Regions from separate parts of the Streptomyces sp. NBC_00667 genome, predicted to be linked through region 2. Evidence: predicted binding sites of a transcription regulator. Region 2 holds the regulator's gene; the other holds the start of a gene.
The links. Region 2 encodes HspR, which represses chaperone genes until heat shock. Its sites were predicted from a motif close to TTGAGNNNNNNNNNCTCAA; they were not measured.
Positions count from the first base shown of each region.

Region 1: lon (endopeptidase La) is a predicted target of HspR. The motif match lies at 3,232-3,250, and genes of this name have one in related genera.

Region 1 is NZ_CP109022.1:4,555,341-4,562,511, reverse strand. It holds gene OHA81_RS21320 (hypothetical protein) at 1-71, shown strand, start outside; gene OHA81_RS21315 (MarR family winged helix-turn-helix transcriptional regulator) at 99-539, opposite strand; gene lon (endopeptidase La) at 813-3,209, opposite strand; gene OHA81_RS21305 (DUF4097 family beta strand repeat-containing protein) at 3,314-4,138, opposite strand; gene OHA81_RS21300 (sulfurtransferase) at 4,205-5,065, opposite strand; gene OHA81_RS21295 (hypothetical protein) at 5,136-6,551, opposite strand.
Region 2 is NZ_CP109022.1:3,315,850-3,323,020, forward strand. It holds gene OHA81_RS15385 (pyridoxamine 5'-phosphate oxidase family protein) at 1-376, shown strand, start outside; gene OHA81_RS15390 ((2Fe-2S)-binding protein) at 474-755, opposite strand; gene OHA81_RS15395 (hypothetical protein) at 785-1,012, opposite strand; gene OHA81_RS15400 (helix-turn-helix transcriptional regulator) at 1,098-2,132, shown strand; gene OHA81_RS15405 (heat shock protein transcriptional repressor HspR) at 2,210-2,656, opposite strand; gene dnaJ (molecular chaperone DnaJ) at 2,658-3,842, opposite strand; gene grpE (nucleotide exchange factor GrpE) at 3,882-4,565, opposite strand; gene dnaK (molecular chaperone DnaK) at 4,565-6,424, opposite strand; gene OHA81_RS15425 (sugar transferase) at 6,633-7,171, shown strand, end outside.

The sequences.
Region 1 (7,171 bases), 1.2 Mb from region 2:
CCGACCCGGCCCGCCCGCCGGCCCGCCACAAGCGCCATGACGACGCGTCGGCGGTCTACGCGGAGCTGTGACCCGTGCGCCCATGCGGCGTACGGGGCCTATTCGGCGCCCTGGTTGAGCTGGTGGAGCAGCCGGGCCAGCTCGGCGACCTCGCCGCGGTCCCAGTCGGCCAGCTTGCGCATGTACTGCTCGCGCCGGGCGCCCCGCACCCGCAGGAACCGGGCCCGGCCCTCGTCGGTGAGCCCGACGAGGAAGGCCCGGCCGTCGGCGGGGTCCGGCTCGCGGGCCACCAGGCCGAGTACCTCCAGGGCGCGCAGCTGGCGGCTCATGGTGGCCTTGCCGACGCCGAAGTAGGCGGCGAGCTCGGTGGCCCGCTGCCGGCCCGCGGCCTCCAGCCGGACGAGGAGTCCGTACGCGGCCGGCTCCAGCTCGGGGTGGAGGGCACGGGCCATCTCGCCGGAGGAGGCGCGGGCACGCCGGAGGAAGACGGACAGCTCCCGCTCCAGGGCAAGGAACTCCTGGTCTTCTCTCCCGTGCACGTCCGGCTCCCGTCGATGGTGTGGTCACGCTGCGTCGGCCCAGTATTTCGCAGCGCACCCCCCGTACGGCACGACGCCCCCGGCAACCGGCGGATCGGGCCCCGCCGGCGATCGGGACGGTGGCGGATCCCGCCCGTGGGGGCACCTGCCGGCAGCGGGGAGGAGCGGGGCGCGGGGCGGGCCCCGCAGCACCCGGCGCAGCCGGGGCCGCCCCGCGCGACCGCCGCAACGGCCGGGCCGTCACCCCGGTCCCCGCCGGGGTGACGGGCCGGGTCAGGCCGCGGTGACCACCGCCACCTCCGCCTCGGCCAGCGCCAGCTCCAGGACCTGCCGCACGTCCGTGACGGGGTGCACCTCCAGCCCCTCCAGAACCTCCGCCGGCACGTCATCCAGATCCGCTTCGTTCCGCTTCGGGATGATCACCGTCGTCAGCCCCGCCCGGTGCGCGGCCAGCAGCTTCTGCTTGACCCCGCCGATCGGCAGCACGCGCCCGGTCAGCGAGACCTCCCCGGTCATCGCCACGTCCGTCCGCACCTGCCGCCCCGACAGCAGCGACGCCAGCGCGGTCGTCATCGTGATGCCCGCGCTGGGACCGTCCTTCGGTACCGCTCCCGCCGGGAAGTGGATGTGCACGCCCCGGTCCTTGAGGTCGGCCACCGGAAGCTCCAGCTCGGCGCCGTGCGAGCGCAGGAAGCTGAGGGCGATCTGCGCCGACTCCTTCATCACGTCACCCAGCTGCCCGGTCAGGGTCAGCCCGGCCGCCCCGGTCTCCGGATCGGCCAGGGACGCCTCCACGAACAGCACGTCGCCGCCCGCTCCCGTCACGGCGAGGCCGGTGGCCACGCCCGGTACGGCGGTGCGCCGCTCGGCCGGGTCCTGCGCGGACTCCGGGACGTGGTGCGGCCGCCCGATGAGCGCCCGCAGGTCGTCCGCGCCGATGGTGAACGGCAGGTCCCGCTCCCCCAGCTCGTGCTGCGAGGCGACCTTGCGCAGCAGACGTGCCAGCGACCGCTCCAGCGTGCGGACGCCCGCCTCCCGGGTGTACTCCCCGGCCAGCTTGCGCAGCGCGTCCTCCTCCAGGACCACCTCGTCGGCGGCGAGCCCGGCCCGCTCCAGCTGGCGCGGCAGCAGGTGGTCCCGGGCGATGACGATCTTCTCGTCCTCGGTGTAGCCGTCGAGCCTGACGAGTTCCATGCGGTCGGCGAGCGCCTCGGGGATGGATTCGAGCACGTTCGCGGTGGCCAGGAACACCACGTCGCTCAGGTCCAGCTCCACCTCCAGGTAGTGGTCGCGGAACGTGTGGTTCTGCGCGGGGTCCAGCACCTCCAGCAGGGCGGCCGCGGGGTCCCCCCGGAAGTCGGACCCGACCTTGTCGATCTCGTCCAGGAGCACGACCGGGTTCATCGACCCGGCCTCCTTGATGGCCCGCACGATGCGGCCGGGCAGCGCGCCGACGTACGTCCTCCGGTGGCCGCGGATCTCGGCCTCGTCCCGTACGCCGCCGAGGGCGACCCGGACGAACTTGCGGCCCATGGCGTGCGCGACCGATTCGCCGAGGGAGGTCTTTCCCACGCCGGGCGGCCCCACCAGGGCCAGTACGGCGCCGCCGCGGCGTCCGCCGATGACGCCCATGCCGCGCTCGGAGCGCCGCTTGCGGACGGCGAGGTACTCGGTGATGCGGTCCTTCACGTCGCTGAGCCCGGCGTGTTCGGCGTCGAGCACCGCGCGGGCGCCGCGGATGTCGTACTCGTCCTCGGTGCGCTCGTTCCAGGGCAGTTCCAGGACGGTGTCCAGCCACGTCCGGATCCAGGAGCCCTCGGGGGACTGGTCGCTGGCCCGCTCCAGCTTCTCGACCTCCTTGAGCGCGGCCTCCCGTACCTTTTCGGGCAGGTCGGCGGCCTCGACGCGGGCCCGGTAGTCGTCGGACTCCTCGCCCTCCTTCTCCCCGCCCAGTTCGCGCAGTTCCTTGCGGACGGCCTCCAGCTGGCGGCGGAGCAGGAACTCGCGCTGCTGCTTGTCGACGCCGTCCTGGACGTCCTTGGCGATGGACTCGGCGACGTCCTGTTCGGCGAGGTGGTCGCTGAGCGCCTTGATGGCGAGCCTCAGCCGGGCCACGGGGTCGGCCGTCTCCAGCAGCTCGACCTTCTGGGCCACCGTCAGGAACGGCGAGTACCCGGAGTTGTCGGCGAGCGCCGAGACCCCTTCGATCTGCTGGACCCGGTCCACGACCTGCCAGGCGCCGCGCTTCTTGAGCCAGCTGGTGGCGAGGGCCTTGTACTCCTTGACGAGCTCGGCGACGGCTCCGGGCAGCGGGTCGGGCACCTGTTCGTCGACGGTCTCCCCCTCCACCCACAGCGCGGCCCCCGGGCCGGTGGTGCCCGCGCCGATGCGGACGCGGCCGCGGCCGCGGATCAGCGCCCCGGGGTCACCGTCGGAGAGCCGTCCCACCTGCTCGACGGTCCCGAGCACACCCGTCGCGGCGTACTTGCCGTCGATGCGCGGTACGAGCAGCACCCGCGGCTTCCCGCTGCCCGCGGCGGCCTGCGCGGCCTCCACGGCGCCCCGCACCTCGGCGTCGGACAGGTCCAGCGGTACCACCATCCCGGGCAGGACGACCTCGTCATCGAGCGGCAACACGGGCAGGGTGAGCGTTACGGGCGTCGAAGCCATGATCTTCCCTCCGGCAGTGAAGTTGAGCTATGCCGACTCAATGTCCCGGAGCCCGGCAATGTTCCCCAACCTCAGTTCGCCGGGGGCGAACACGTGCGCCCGGGTCAGTCTGCCGACAGGTGCAGATCGCCCGAGGTGGTCTTCACCGAGAGGCTCGACGGGGCGGCCGGGTCGGCGGGGAGGGTGATGTCACGGGTGCCGGAGGAGGTGGTGGCCGCGATCCGGTAGGAGCCCCGGGGCACCCGGAGCGTCAGGTCGCCCGAGCCGGTGTCGGTGGCGACCGAGGCCGGGGGCGTGGTGAAGGCCAGGCGGGCGTCGCCCGAACCGGAGCGGACCTCGGCCTGCGCGCCGGACAGTTCCGCGGCCCGGATGTCGCCCGAGGAGGTACGGATCCTCAGCGGGCCCGCGACGCGCCCGGCCCCGACGTCGCCGGAGGAGGTGCGGACCGTCAGCGGGCCCGCGACGCGATCGGCTGTGACGGTGCCCGAGGAGGTGGTGAGCTCGGCGGCCGCGACGCCGGTGACCGTGAGGCGGCCGCTGTCGGTCCGCAGCTTCACCGTCGCCGAGGCGGGCACCTCCAGCCGGTAGTCGACGTAGCAGGTGTCGGAGCAGCCCGCGGTGAAGGTGAGCACGCCCGCGGTGACCCGCTGGTCCGGCCGGGGCGGGGTGTCCCCGCGGTAATGGACCGTGCGGTGGACGGTGACGCCCGTGCCGCTGCCCGGGACGACCTCGACGGAGCCGTGCCGTCCGTCGGTCACCTCGACGGCCTGGACGGCCTCGCCCACGGTGGCGTCGTCGGTCGCCGTCTTCTGCCCGCCCTCGGTGAGACGGCCGAGGGAACAGCCGGTCAGGAGCAGTGCCGCCGACACGGCCAGGGCGGGTAACGCGAGGGCGGGCCGGGCGGGGAAGGTGCGGGAGCGATACGTCATGAGCGGAAGTCTGACGGGGCCCGCCCCCTCGCCACGAGGGGGCCGCTACCCGGACGGGCCGGGGGGTTATCCCCCCGTCGCCACCGGGCGCTCCCGGGGCCCGCCGGGCAGCTCCGGGAGGCCCCATTCGCTCCAGGAGCCGTCGTACACGGCCGTCTCCCGGTAGCCGGCCAGCTCCGCGCCCAGCGCGAGGACGCAGGCCGTCACCCCCGAGCCGCAGCTGAGGTAGAGGCGCTCCCGGTCCCCCGCCGCCGCACGGAACGCCTCCCGGAGTTGCGCAGCGGGCCTCATCAGGCCGCCGGGGGCCTGGAGTTCGGTGAAGGGGAGGCTGACCGCCCCCGGCATGTGGCCGCCGCGCAGGCCCGGCCGGGGCTCCGGGGCGGTGCCCGCGAACCGGCCCCGGGTGCGGGCGTCCAGTACCGCGGCGCCCGGATCCGCCAGGGCCGCGGCCACGGCGGCGGCGTCCACCAGCAGCCCGGGGCGCGGCCGGGCGGTGAAGGAGCCGCGCGGGCCCTCGTACGCCGGGCCGGTGTCCTCCAGCGGCAGCCCGGCGGCCTGCCAGGCGGGCAGCCCGCCGTCCAGGACGGCGGCCCGGTCGAAGCCCATCGCGCGCAGCATCCACCAGGCCCGGGCGCTGGAGTGGATCCCGGCGCCGTCGTACACGACCACCGTGTCGCCGTCGCCGAGTCCGAGCGCGCGCACCGCCTCCTCGAACCGCGCGGCGGCGGGCATGGTGTGCGGGAGGGACGAGCCGTGGTCGGACAGCGCCCCGTCGAGGTCGAAGGGGCGGGCCCCCGGGATGCGCCGGTCCGCGCCGCGCAGCGCGCCGACGGAGGCGTCGAACAGCACCAGGTCCGGTTCCAGGAGCAGGACGGCGAGCTGCTCGGCCCCGATCAGGGGTCCGAAGGGGGGTTCTGGCGCGCTCATTCGGGTTCCTCCGGCCGGGTCTGCGTCGGGATCGACCCGCCCATCCAAGCACCGTGGCCCGACGGCCCTTTCAGCGGCAGTCGGCTCCCGTCCGGCCGTACACCGCGACCTGCGCCCCGCGCACCTGCGCGAGCGAGCACAGCCGGAACCCGGCCGCCAGCGCCTCCCGCTTCGCGGCCTCCGCCGGGTACGGGTCCAGCGGCTGCCCCTGCGGGTCGAGCAGGGCCACCACCCTCGGCGTCCCGGCCAGCCTGGCCCGGATCTCCCCGGCGGGCAGCTCGGTCCCCCACAGGCTGCGCGAGTCCGCCGGGGTCCGGGCCAGGGCCACGTCCCGCAGCGGCGCGTACGTCCCGGGTGAGGACAGCAGCCACTCGCGCCGCCGCGACGGCATGAACAGCACCGCGTCCCCCGGCCGGGCCCGCTCCCGGACGGCCGCGGCCACCGCCAGGACGTCGTCCTTGCGGCTCTCGGGGGTCCTCAGCCACCCCGACCACCATCCCCAGGGCGCCAGCAGCGCCCCCGCCAGCACCCAGGGCCACACCGCCCGCGCCCGCACCCGGCCGGCCCGCGCGAGCCGCAGCCCGATCAGCAGCGCGAGCCCGGCCAGCGCGTAGAGCACGTACCGGTCGACGTACCAGGGGTGCACCAGCGAGACCGCCATCAGCAGCCCCGGCGGCAGCAGCGCGAGCGGTACCGCGACCCGCAGCGCCTCCCGCTCGTCGCGCACGCCCCGCGCCAGGAGCACCACGGCGAGCGCGAGCACCCCGTAGGCCGCCCAGTCCTGCCAGCCCGGCCGCCCGAGCCAGCCGAGCTGCTGCTGCGCCTGCCGGGCGCTGACGAGGGCCAGCGGCAGCAGCGCGGCCAGGACGGCCGCGGCGCTCCACCGCCAGCCGCGCGAGCGCCGGGCGGCGCAGCCGTGCGCGAGGAGGGCGAGCACCGCGAACTCGTGCAGCCAGCAGCCGAGCAGCAGCACCACCGCGTACGCCACCCACCGCTCGGCCAGCATCAGGTACGTGGCCCACACCGCGGCGCAGGCGACGAGGGCGTACGAGCGCCCCTCCTGGGCGTACATCTGCACCGGCGGCAGCAGGGCGTAGGCGGCTCCGGCGATCACCGCGGCCCGCGGCCCGGCGAGCCGGTGCGCCACCGCGGCCACTCCGGCGGCGGCCAGGGCGGTGGCGGCGACGGAGGGCAGGCGCAGCGCCCACAGGCCCGCGTCCCACAGGCCGTACACCCCGTGCATCAGCAGGTAGTACAGCCCGTGGACGGCGTCGACCCGCCCGAGGAGCCCGGCGAGGTCGGGCAGCGGACGGTGCGCCACTTGGACGGTCACGGATTCGTCGCGCCACATGCTGCCGCCGCCGGGGCCGCGTTCCAGGCCCCAGAGGCCGAGGACGACGGCGAGGAGCGGCGGCAGCCCGCGCCACAGGGCTGTGCGGCTGATGTCGGCCTCCGGGTGCTTCCGTGCGGGTGGTGCGGACTCCATACTCGGGGTTCGGGTCGGCCCCCGTTCCAGCGGAGGTGGGTTGTGCGAGTGTTCCGGGCGATGGCGGCGGCACTACTGGGCGCGGTGCTCCTGGGCGGATGCGGTCTGGCCAGACCCGACCACTCGCTGGTCACCCTGAGCGCGGAGGCGTCGGCCGGCGGCAGCCTGCCCTCCCGGCAGGACCCGCCCTCCCCCGGCCCCGGCGGGCCCTCGCAGCCCGCGCCCGACCCCGGTGCGTCCTCCCCGCCGCCCGCCGCCACCGAGACACTGGTCACAGTCACCCGCAGCGGCGGCTTCGCCGGCCGGACGCACACCCTGGCCGTCGCCTCGGACGGAGCCTGGACCCGGCAGGGCGCGCGCGCCGAACCCGAGGGCACCGGCCGCCTCTCGGCGGCCCAGCTCACCCGGCTGCGCACGGCCGTCCAGGAGGCCGACTTCGCGCACCTGCCCCGGCCGGCCAAGAGCGGCGGGACGGTCTTCGACGGGTTCACGTACACCTTCGTGCGCGGCACGCTCAGGGTCGTCACCGACGACGGCTCCGTCCCGCCCGCCCTGACGAAGGTGCTGGACGCCCTGCCCCCCCTTCGAGGGCTGAGCCGGTCCGGGCGGGTCCGGGCGGG
Region 2 (7,171 bases):
CGCATACCTCGCCTTCTGGCGGGAACGGCACGTGTGCACCCTCACCACCCCCCGCCCGGACGGCAGCCCGCACGTGGTGCCGGTCGGTGTCACGTACGACCCCGAGGCCGGGCTGGCCCGGGTGATCAGCAACAAGCACAGCAAGAAGGTCCGCAACGTGCTGGCCGCGCCGAACGGCGTCGCGAGGGTCGCGGTGTGCCAGATGGAGGGCCGGCGCTGGGCCACCCTGGAGGGGCGCGCCACGGTCGTTACGGACGAGGCGTCGGTGGCCGACGCGGTGGAGCGCTACGCGCAGCGGTACGGACGGATGCCCTCGCCGAATCCGGACCGGGTCGTCCTGGAGATCACCCTGGACCGGGCGATGGGCCGCGCCTGAGGCGCCGACATCACAACGGCGCCATCGTGGTCAGGTCCACGATGGCGCCGTTGTGTGGGGGTAGCGCCTGAGCGATGTGCAACGAGGGGGAATCGCTTCAGGCACTTCGGGGGGTGGCGGCGGTGATATCGGGCTCGAACAGCTGGTGGTCACGCTGGTCGAGGTTGACGAAGACCATTCCGTACCGCACTTCGCAGCGGACGGGCTGCGGTGCGCCCCGGGGGCGGCGCAGACAGCGGTAGGCCCGGACGTCTTCGTCCTCTTCTCGTACTACGACGATCGGCTGGCCGAACAGGGTGACCATCAGCGAGTCGCCGGCGTGGGGGATCGCCGTGGCGAGGTCGATGAACTGCCATCCGGACCGGTACGCCGAAGCCATCTCGCGACGGAAGTCACGGTCGTCGGGGGTCACCGGGAAACCTGCGCAGGCGCGGTGTCCCAGCCGAGGTCTTGCGGAGCGGTGTTCCAGCCGAGATCGTGCTTGCCTACCGACTCGACGGGCGCACCGGCACTGGCCTGAACGCTTCCCGCGTCCCCGCCCACGGCGACGACTGCTCCGAAGACCGCAACGGCGGAGAAAACAACGGCAAGCGCCGAGCGAAGCATTCTCTTATACATGGTCGGCTTCGTCCTCACTTGATGGAATCCTCTCCCCCGCAGTGACAGACGATGGCTCATTCAGGCACGTCAGTGCCACAGGGACGATGCATCATGTTCTTACATGTTCAGGACCCTGGGGGGTGGAGATTTGACAAGAAGCGAGACAAACCCGACACATCCCCACCCCGTCACGGCGATGTGCGCCGAGGGAGCACGCCTCTACGCGGCCGCGCTCAGCAGCGGCCGCGTCGCCCGCGGTGAGGTCAGGAACGCCCCCTGCCTGCTCGAATTCGCTCTACTGAGACCCGACCCCGATGACGCGAACCAGCTCCGCGCGGTTCCCCCGTCCGTCGCACTCGCCCAACGGCTCCACCCCATCGAACGCGAGATCCAGGACCGCAGACGCACCGCTGTAGATCTCACCGATGCATTCGAGCCGTTCCTGGCCATCAGCGCCCAGAGTCCCGCCAACACCCATGCCATCACCGTGCTCGAGGGCATCGACCAGATCAACGCCGCCCTGGACCTCGCCACCGCCGAGTGCCACACCGAGGCCCTGACGGTCCAGCCGGGCGGCGCCAGGCCCACGTTCATCCTCAGCGAGGCCCTGGAGCGCGCCGCGCCGCTGATAGACCGCGGGGTGAGCATCAGGACGCTCTACCAGCACACGGTGCGGCACAGCCAGGGCACGCTCGCCTACGTGGACCGCATCTCCACGGGGAAGGTGGAGATCCGCACGCTCGAAGAGCTGATAGAGCGCCTCATGATCTTCGACCGCACGGTGGCGTTCATCCCCGCGAGCGACGACCGCCGGGTGGCCCTGGAGCTGCGGCACCCGGGGCTGGTCGACTACCTCATCAAGGTCTTCGAGCAACTCTGGCGCAGAGCCGTGCCGTTGGGCGACGAGGTGACGTACACGCACACGCCGGATGGTATCTCCGGCGTGCAGCGCTCCATAGCCCAGCTGCTCATAGAAGGGCACGTGGACGAGGCGATCGCACGCCGGCTGGGAATGAACGTCCGCACCTGCCGCGCGCACATCGCGAAGCTGGCGACCGCCCTGGGCAGCGGCAGCCGCGCCCAACTCGGCTTCCTCATCGCCCAGTCGGGCATCCTGCACAGCGCGGCCCCACCACTGCCCCCGGGCCACGTCTGACGCCGCGAAGAAGCGGGAAGGCCCCGCCCGGAACCATCCGGGCGGGGCCTTCCCCGTGCTGTGCGCCGGCTGCGCCCTCAGTCCTTCGGGCGCTTGGGGCGCCAGACGACCAGGGCGCTGCCGGGCTGCGGCGGCTGGTACGGCACCAGGTCACGCCGGTACGAGGCGTGGACCTGCGCTTCCCTTGCCCGCAGGGCGGCGGCCGCGCCGTCCACAGCGGTGGACAGCTCGGCCACGCGCTGCTGGAGCGCCGCGACCTGGTTCTCGAGCTCGATGATCCGCTTGATCCCCGCCAGGTTGATGCCCTCGTCCTGGGACAGCGCCTGCACGGTGCGGAGCAGCTCGATGTCCCTGGCCGAATACCGACGTCCGCGGCCCGCCGTCCGGTCCGGTGAGACCAGCCCGAGGCGGTCGTACTGGCGCAGGGTCTGCGGATGCAGACCCGAGAGCTGGGCGGCCACCGAGATCACGTAGACCGGTGTCTCATCGGTCAGTTGGTACGGGTTCCTGCGGCGGCCGTCCATCTCATGCTCCCTTCGCGGACTCGAACAGCGCGGCACGCGGGTCCTCGGACCCGGTCGCGTCGCGGTACATCTCCAGCGCCTCGCGGGCCTTGTCCGACAGTTCCGCCGGGACGGCCACCTCGACCGTCACCAGCAGGTCTCCGCGGGTGCCGTCCTTGCGGACCGCACCCTTGCCCCGGGCGCGCATCGTACGGCCGCCGGGCGTGCCCGGCGGCAGCTTCAGCGTGACCGGGGGACCGTTCAGCGTCGGCACCTTGATCTCGGCGCCGAGTGCCGCCTCCGCGATCGTCACCGGGACGGTCACCGTCAGGTTGTCGTCCTTGCGGCCGAACACGGGGTGGCTGCCGACGTGGACGACCACGTACAGGTCGCCGGCGGGACCACCGCGCTCACCCGGGGCGCCCTTGCCGCGCAGCCGGATCCGCTGGCCGTCGAAGACGCCCGCCGGGATCCGGACCTGCATGGTGCGGGAGCTGCGGGCCCGGCCGCTGCCCTTGCAGACGTCACAGGGGGTCTCGGCGATCAGGCCGCGGCCCTTGCAGTCCGCGCAGGGGTCGGTCAGCGAGAAGCCGCCGCCGCTGCCCCGCGAGACCTGGCCCGTACCGACGCAGGTCGGGCACACCCGGGGGGTGCCGTTCTTGTCGCCGGTGCCCGAACAGGCCTTGCAGGGCGCCTGCGAGGACATCCGCAGCGGGACCGTGGCCCCGTCCACCGCCTCCGTGAAGGAGAGGGTGACCTCCGACTCGATGTCCTGGCCGCGGCGGGGCTGGGTGCGGGTTCCCGCACCGGGGCCCGCGCCGCCGCGGTTGAACAGGCCGCCGAAGACGTCACCGAGGCCGCCGCCGAAGCCGCCGCCCGCGCCGCCCGGCTGCGTGCCGCCGAAGAGGTCACCGAGGTCGAAGTTGAACGAACCGCCGGCCCCGCCGGGCCCGGGGCGGAAGCCGCCGTTCCCGAACAGCGCGCGCGCCTCGTCGTACTCCTTGCGCTTCTTCGCGTCCCCGAGGATGTCGTTCGCCTCGGAGATCTCCTTGAAGCGCTCCTCGGCCGAGGCGTCGCCCTTGTTGGCGTCCGGGTGGAACTCGCGGGCGAGCTTCCGGTACGCCTTCTTGATCTCGGCCTCGGTGGCGTCCTTGGGGACACCGAGGACCTTGTAGTAGTCCTTCTCGACGAAGTCCTTCGTGCTCATCCCCGGTGGCCCTCCTCTCGTACACCTACATGTTCGACGTCAGCCCTTGTCCGGGGCATCCGTGTCCTTGTCAGACGGCGTGTCGCCGTCCGCGGACTCGGACTTCGCGGCGGGAGCCGCGCCCGGCTGGGGCTCGGCCACCGCGACCCGGGCGGGACGGATGGTGCGCTCGCCGATCCGGTAGCCCGGCTGCAGGATCGCCACGCAGGTCGTCTCGGTGACGTCCGGCGCGTACGAGTGCATCAGGGCCTCGTGGACGGTCGGGTCGAAGGGCTCGCCCTCCTTGCCGAACTGCTGCAGCCCCATCTTGGCGGCCGCCGTCTCCAGCGATTCGGCCACCGACTTGAAGCCGCCGACCAGCTCGCCGTGCTCCCGCGCCCGGCCGATGTCGTCCAGCGTCGGGAGCAGCTCCGTCAGGAGGGACGCGACCGCGATCTCCTTGACGGCGATCCGGTCCCGCTCCACCCGCCGGCGGTAGTTCTGGTACTCCGCCTGGAGCCGCTGGAGGTCAGCGGTGCGCTCACCGAGCGCGGTGCGGGCCTGGTCCAGCTGCGCCAGGAGGGCGCTCTCCTTGCCGAGGGCCTCGGCTGCTGCGTCCCCGGCCGGGGCCGCCTCGTCCTCCTTGGAGGAGTCGGCGGCCTTCGGCTCGGCTGCCGCGTCGTCCGCGCCGGCACCGGTGGGGACTTCGGGCTCCTCGTCGAAACCCTTGGTCTCCTCCGACATCAGGCAGCGCCACCCTTCGGCTTCTCGTCGTCCACGATCTCGGCGTCGACCACGTCGTCGTCGGCCTTGGCCTGGCCGGCGTCACCGGCGCCGCCCGCGGCCTGGGCCGCCTGGGCGTCGGCGTAGATCGCCTGGCCGAGCTTCTGGCTGACCGCGGCGACCTTCTCCGTGGCCGTACGGATCTCAGCGGTGTTGTCGCCCTCGGCGGAGTCGCCCTTGAGCTTCTCCTTGAGCTCCGCGACGGCCGCCTCGACCTCGCTCTTGACGTCGGCCGGGACCTTGTCCTCGTTGTCCTTGACGAACTTCTCCGTCTGGTACACGAGCTGCTCGGCCTGGTTGCGCGTCTCCGCGGCCTCCTTGCGGCGCAGGTCCTCGTCCGCGTACTGCTCCGCCTCCTGGCGCATGCGGTCGACCTCGTCCTTGCCGAGCGAAGAGCCGCCGGTGACGGTCATCTTCTGCTCCTTGCCCGTGCCGAGGTCCTTGGCCGTGACGTGCATGATGCCGTTGGCGTCGATGTCGAAGGAGACCTCGATCTGCGGGACGCCACGCGGGGCCGGCGGCAGACCGGTCAGCTCGAACATGCCGAGCTTCTTGTTGTACGCCGCGATCTCGCGCTCGCCCTGGTAGACCTGGATCTGCACGGACGGCTGGTTGTCCTCGGCCGTCGTGAAGATCTCGGAGCGCTTGGTCGGGATGGTCGTGTTGCGCTCGATGAGCTTGGTCATGATGCCGCCCTTGGTCTCGATGCCGAGGGACAGCGGGGTCACGTCGAGGAGCAGGACGTCCTTGACCTCACCCTTGAGCACACCGGCCTGCAGGGTCGCGCCGATGGCGACGACCTCGTCCGGGTTGACGCCCTTGTTGGCGTCCTGACCGCCGGTGAGCTCCTTGACGAGCTCGGCGACGGCCGGCATGCGGGTGGAGCCGCCGACCAGGACCACGTGGTCGATCTCGGACAGCTGGATGCCGGCGTCCTTGATGACGTTGTGGAACGGGGTCTTGCAGCGGTCGAGCAGGTCCGCGGTCAGCTGCTGGAACTGGGCGCGGGTGAGCTTCTCGTCCAGGTGCAGCGGGCCCTCGGCGGAAGCCGTGATGTAGGGCAGGTTGATCGTCGTCTCCGTGGAGGAGGACAGCTCGATCTTCGCCTTCTCGGCGGCCTCGCGCAGGCGCTGGAGCGCCATCTTGTCCTTGGACAGGTCGACGCCGTGGCCGTTGGCGAACTGCTTCACCAGGTAGTCGACGACGCGCTGGTCCCAGTCGTCACCACCGAGGTGGTTGTCACCGTTGGTGGCCTTCACCTCGACGACGCCGTCGCCGATCTCCAGGAGGGACACGTCGAAGGTGCCGCCACCGAGGTCGAAGACGAGAATGGTCTGGTCGTCCTTGTCGAGACCGTAGGCCAGGGCGGCGGCCGTCGGCTCGTTGACGATGCGCAGGACGTTCAGGCCCGCGATCTCGCCGGCCTCCTTCGTCGCCTGACGCTCGGAGTCGTTGAAGTAGGCCGGGACGGTGATGACCGCGTCCGTGACCTTCTCGCCCAGGTAGGCCTCGGCGTCGCGCTTCAGCTTCTGCAGGATGAAGGCGCTCATCTGCTGCGGGTTGAAGTCCTTGCCGTCCAGGTTGATCTTCCAGTCAGTGCCCATGTGGCGCTTGACCGAGCGGATCGTACGGTCCACGTTCGTGACCGCCTGGCGCTTGGCGACCTCGCCGACGAGGACCTCGCCGTTCTTGGCGAAGGCGACGACGGACGGCGTGGTCCTGGCGCCCTCGGCGTTGGTGATGACGGTGGGCTCGCCGCCTTCCAGAACGCTGACGACGGAGTTAGTGGTGCCCAGGTCGATGCCGACCGCACGTGCCATTTTGATTCCTCCAGCTGACTTGAGTGGAACAGACTCAACCATGCACGAACCCCCCGGCCCGCGTCAACAGAGGTGAGCCGAGTCGACTCAACTCTTACGCCAGCCTTACGCTCAACCAGCGCCTTTCCGCCCCGGTGGCGGGGCCGAGCGGGCGACGCCCGCCGCGCGGCACCCGGGGCGCGGGACGGCCGTGCGGCACGGTGCGTGCATGCCGCTGCCGCCCCTCACGCTCCCCGCGCTCCGGCGTCCCGCCCGGTCGCTCCCGCGGCCCGACCTCTCGGCGAAGCGGGTCCTCGACCTCCTCGGCGCGCTGCTGCTGACGCTCGTCTTCACCGTGCCGCTGCTGGCGGCCGGCGCGGTGCTGTACGCGGCCGGGGCCGGGCGGCGCGGGTCACCGGGCCCGCGCGTCCTCGTACGGGAGCCGGCGGCCGGGCTCGGCGGGCGGGCGTTCCGGACCTGGCGGCTGCGGACGGAGGGCGCCGGACGGGCGGGCGAGCTCGTCGAACGGTGCGCCCTGGACGCGGTGCCGCAGCTGCTCAATGTGCTGCGGGGCGAGATGTCACTGGTCGGCCCGCGCCCCGAAGCGGGCGCAGAAAGGACCGATAGGCTGCTCGTGCGGCCCGGTATGACCGGATTGTGGCAAGTGAGCGCCCGCTCCGACCTGCCCTGGGAAGAGATGGCCCTGCTGGACCGGCACTATGTGGAGAGTCACTGGCTGGGGATGGATCTGGCGATCCTCGCCCGGAC